DNA from 2 places in the Streptococcus nasisuis genome. Region 2 is predicted to be linked to the other one. Evidence: predicted binding sites of a transcription regulator. Region 2 holds the regulator's gene; the other holds the start of a gene.
The links. The regulator HrcA, encoded in region 2, represses chaperone genes, less so after heat shock. The targets are predictions, from matches to a motif close to TTAGCACTCNNNNNNNNNGAGTGCTAA.
Positions count from the first base shown of each region.

Region 1: the regulator HrcA is predicted to act here: its motif matches at 1,393-1,419, upstream of groES (co-chaperone GroES).

Region 1 is NZ_CP162268.1:117,153-119,356, reverse strand. Features, by position in the region: gene groL (chaperonin GroEL) at 1-693, opposite strand, end outside; gene AB1F57_RS00710 (hypothetical protein) at 734-1,084, opposite strand; gene groES (co-chaperone GroES) at 1,092-1,373, opposite strand; gene AB1F57_RS00700 (hypothetical protein) at 1,564-1,818, shown strand; gene AB1F57_RS00695 (single-stranded DNA-binding protein) at 2,144-2,204, opposite strand, start outside.
Region 2 is NZ_CP162268.1:490,472-492,675, forward strand. Features, by position in the region: gene AB1F57_RS02565 (PadR family transcriptional regulator) at 1-270, shown strand, start outside; gene AB1F57_RS02570 (DUF2812 domain-containing protein) at 260-760, shown strand; gene hrcA (heat-inducible transcriptional repressor HrcA) at 926-1,960, shown strand; gene grpE (nucleotide exchange factor GrpE) at 1,973-2,204, shown strand, end outside.

The sequences.
Region 1 (2,204 bases), 370 kb from region 2:
AATCTCTTGAATATGAGAAATCTTCTTATCCGTCAAGAGGATAAATGGATTTTCCAGTTCTGCCACCATTTTTTCATTGTCCGTTACCATGTATTGAGACAGATAACCGCGGTCGAACTGCATACCTTCTACGACATCCAACTCTGTTTCCATACCGCGAGATTCTTCAATGGTAATGACACCATCTGTTCCCACGCGCTCCATGGCCTCTGAAATATACTCACCGACTTTTTCAGAACGGGATGAAACTGCCGCAACCTGAGCAATTTCTGCCTTGTTTGAAACAGGAATAGCTTGCGCTTTCAAGGCATCCACTGCTGTCGCGACCGCAGCTTCAATCCCTCGACGGATACCGATTGGGTTGGCACCAGCTGTCACGTTTTTCAAGCCTTCACGGACAATAGCTTGGGTCAAAACAGTCGCTGTTGTCGTACCGTCACCTGCAATATCGTTGGTCTTAGATGCGACTTCCGATACCAATTTGGCACCCATGTTTTCAAAATGATCTTCAAGCTCGATTTCTTTGGCAATGGTTACCCCGTCATTAGTAATCAAGGGTGAGCCATAAGCTTTTTCCAAGACTACATTGCGGCCTTTAGGACCCAAGGTTACTTTTACAGTATCTGCCAAAATATCAACACCGCGTACCATGCTCTCACGCGCATCTGCTGCAAATTTAATTTCTTTTGCCATTTTATTTCCATCCTTTGTATCAATTAAATATTATAAAGTGCTATATTTCTTCCAATTTCCATAAAAATATCAGATTATCCCAAAAAAAGTGTTCAAAGTAGACCACAAGATAATCACAAATTTGCTCTAGTGATTGTTCTGTTACATCTAAAGTAATATATCGTTTGGAGCGATAATCCAAAATTGTCATACCATCTAACAAGGGCGGCAAGACTGTTTCCAAGGATTGAAACCAAGGTTTCTTAATTGGAAAAGCTAAGTTTAGCATATCGTCTGACGTCAATTGAAACCAAATTTGCTGCTGGTTTCCTTGTTCCCAGGCAGTTATACAGTTTCCGGACGTGCTAGCTTGCAAAAAATTCTGAAGAATCTCACTTAGCTGTTCTTTCAAGTCTATCTTACTCAACCACTGCTACAATATCCGCCTCACGGACAATAGTCACTTTTTCTTCACCATCTTTGACTTCCAGACCAGCGTGGGCCTCGACCAAGACCTTGTCACCGACTGCCACAGACGGTGCAATCAATTCTCCGTTCAAGGTGCGAATTCCTTGACCAACCGCCAAGACCTGCGCCTCTTTGGTCGCTGCTTGGCTAGTACCTGCAAGGACAAAGCCCCCTACTGTCTGTTCTTTTTCTTCGATTTTTACAACGATGCGATCGCCTAATGGTTTCAACATATCAATGCCTCCTTCATTTTTAGCACTCTGATATAGCGAGTGCTAATTCACAATTCTTATTGTATCACTTGGTCAAAAATAGTCAAGAAAATTCTACCAAGTTTTTTGAAATCCGTCCCAGGTCGGACGAAAAACCAACTAGTCTTACTTATGAGAATATGCTATACTCTTCTCAGGAAAGGAGGTCTCTATGACATTCTTCAAAAATCTATACAAAGACTATCAGGAAAGCAGATATTCTACCTACGAAGGTTTTTTAGAGTGGTTTTTGAAACGGAAATTAAACTTCCTGGGAAAAATCATTTTCGCCTACCTACTCTGGGCCATTTGGATTGTCTTTTTTCTACATCCCCACTGGTTTATCTTTTTCTTCTATGGTGTGATTGTTCTATCAATTATGGTTATCCTTCTCGAATGGTGGAATGAACGTAAAAAAGGGCGCTAAAAAACGCCAACTTTCGCCAGCGTTCCTTAAGGAGATTATGAAAAATATTTAGGATTGATATTAGTATAAACGACTTAGCCACTATTCACATCCGTCCTGAGACTGATTCTCACATTTTTGGATAAAAATAAGTACCTTCAGTTGTTCAGACGCAAAAAATGCCAGCTTACACCGGCATTCTAAGGAGATATGAAAAATATTTAGGATTGATATTAGTATAAACGACTTTTCACATCCTATCATCAGTCCTAGGACCGATTTACCAGACATTATTTCATTATTTATAGGGAAAATATTTGAGACGTCAAAAAATTGTCACTTTCTGTTAAAAGGGCAGTTCCTCCTCTTCTAGAACCAGGTCAGCCAGGTCTTCGCCAGCATTATTT
Region 2 (2,204 bases):
ATTCTCTTTCATTTACAGCAGGAACGACATGGTTACGATATTACACAGAAGACTAAGGAAGTCACGGCAGGTCAGGTCGTGATTAGTCCTGGAACCATGTACGGCACCCTGTCGAAAATGGAAAAGGATGGCTTGATTGCCTTTGTCAGAGAAGAAGACAAGCGAAAGTTTTACCAAATAACAGCAACGGGTCGAGAAATTCTGGATATAGAATTGGCTCGAATTGAACGACTTTATCGAAATAGTAAGGGGGAAAGTTATGGAAACTAAGACAGAATGGAAAGTGTTTTTTATCACAGATTTTGAACAGGAAGCAGCTTACCTGAGCACTATGCATCATAAGGGATGGGCATTAGTAGAAATCCAAATGGGGATGTGGTATGTATTTGAATCCTGCCCACCAGAAAATGTGGTCTATCAAGTGGATTTTCGACCAGAAAAGAAGGAAGAGCAAGCTGTTTATGAACAGATGTATCATGATTATGGTTGGGAACATGTCACGGACTGTAATCACTTTGGTATCTTTAGAAAAAAGGGAGGAGGGGATACAGAATTATACAGTGATCTAAAGACAAAGAAGGCCATGGTGTCACGGATTTTCAAACAGCGCTATCTCTTTATTTTGGCTGTTTACGGATTGACCTTGCCGATTTTCCTTAGACACAGTCCGATTTTAGCTCTAGCTATTTCTCTTCTCTATTTGCCCCTCTTAACTATACTTGGCCTGCGTTTTTATCGTATGATGAAGACTGGAAACTAGGTCCTCAGACTGATTTTTAGCACTCTAAGCAAAAGAGTGCTAATTTTTTGTCTTTTTCTCTTGACAATCTATTTTTTCGGCGTATAATGGGAGTATAAATATTAGCACTCGACATACAAGAGTGCTAATGCTAAGAAATCAACCATGTTCATGAAAGGAGCGGAGATGATTACCCAACGTCAAAATGATATTTTGAATCTGATTGTTGAATTGTTTACGCGTCATCATGAGCCAGTTGGTTCTAAGGCCTTGCAGGAAATGATTGCTTCTAGCTCTGCTACTATTCGCAATGATATGGCCAAGCTAGAGCAGTTGGGCTTGCTAGAAAAGGCTCACACATCAAGTGGTCGGATGCCCAGTAGGGCTGGTTTTCAATACTTTGTCAACCACTCGCTCAATCTGGAACACATTGATGAAGAAGATGTTTATCAGGTGGTTAAGGCCTTCGACTTTGAAGCCTTCAAGCTGGAGGACATCTTGGAGCGGGCAAGTCAGGTTCTAGCGGATTTGACAGGCTACACCTCGGTCATTTTAGATGTGGAACCGACCAGTCAGCAGCTGACTTCCTTTGACATCGTGCAGCTCAGCAGCCACGATGCTCTGGCAGTCTTAACTCTGGACCAGTCCAAACCTGTCACTGTTCAATTTGCCATCCCCAAGAATTTCTTGGGGCGCGATTTGGAAGTGCTCAAGCGCTTGGTCAATGAACGATTTCTGGATCAGACGGTCTTGAACATTCATTATAAGTTGCGGACGGAAGTGCCTCAGATTGTTCAGCGTTACTTTACCACGACGGACAATGTTTTGGATTTGATGGAATATATTTTTTCCAGCCTCTTCCAAGAATTGGTCTTTATCGGTGGCAAGGTAGCCTCGCTGACCTATGGCAATCTCGCTACCTACCAGCTCTTGGATAGTCCGCAGGTACTTGCTAGCGAGTTGCGGCAGGGGCTGGAGCAGGAACAGCAGACCAGTATCACAGTGGCGGAACATAGAGAACCTGCTCTTGCAGACATAACGGTGATTCATCATCGCTTTCCAATCCCCTATCGGGGCATGGCTCAGATGAGTTTGCTTGGTCCTGTTGACATGGACTATCGTAGGCAGATGAGCTTAATCAACATCATCAGTCGCGTCCTATTTATGAAATTAACCGATTACTACCGATATTTGAGCAGTAATCATTATGAAGTCAATTAGAAGGAGAATGCTTTGTCAGAAGAAATCAAAAATGAAGAAATTGTAGAAGAGGTTGAAATAACAGAAGAAGTTGTGGAAACGACTGAAAAATCAGAATTGGATTTGGCAAATGAGCGGGCAGAGGAATTTGAAAACAAGTACCTCCGTGCCCACGCTGAAATGCAAAATATCCAACGCCGTGCCAACGAGGAACGCCAAACCATTCAGCGTTACCGTTCGCAAGACTTGGCCAAGAAAATCTTGC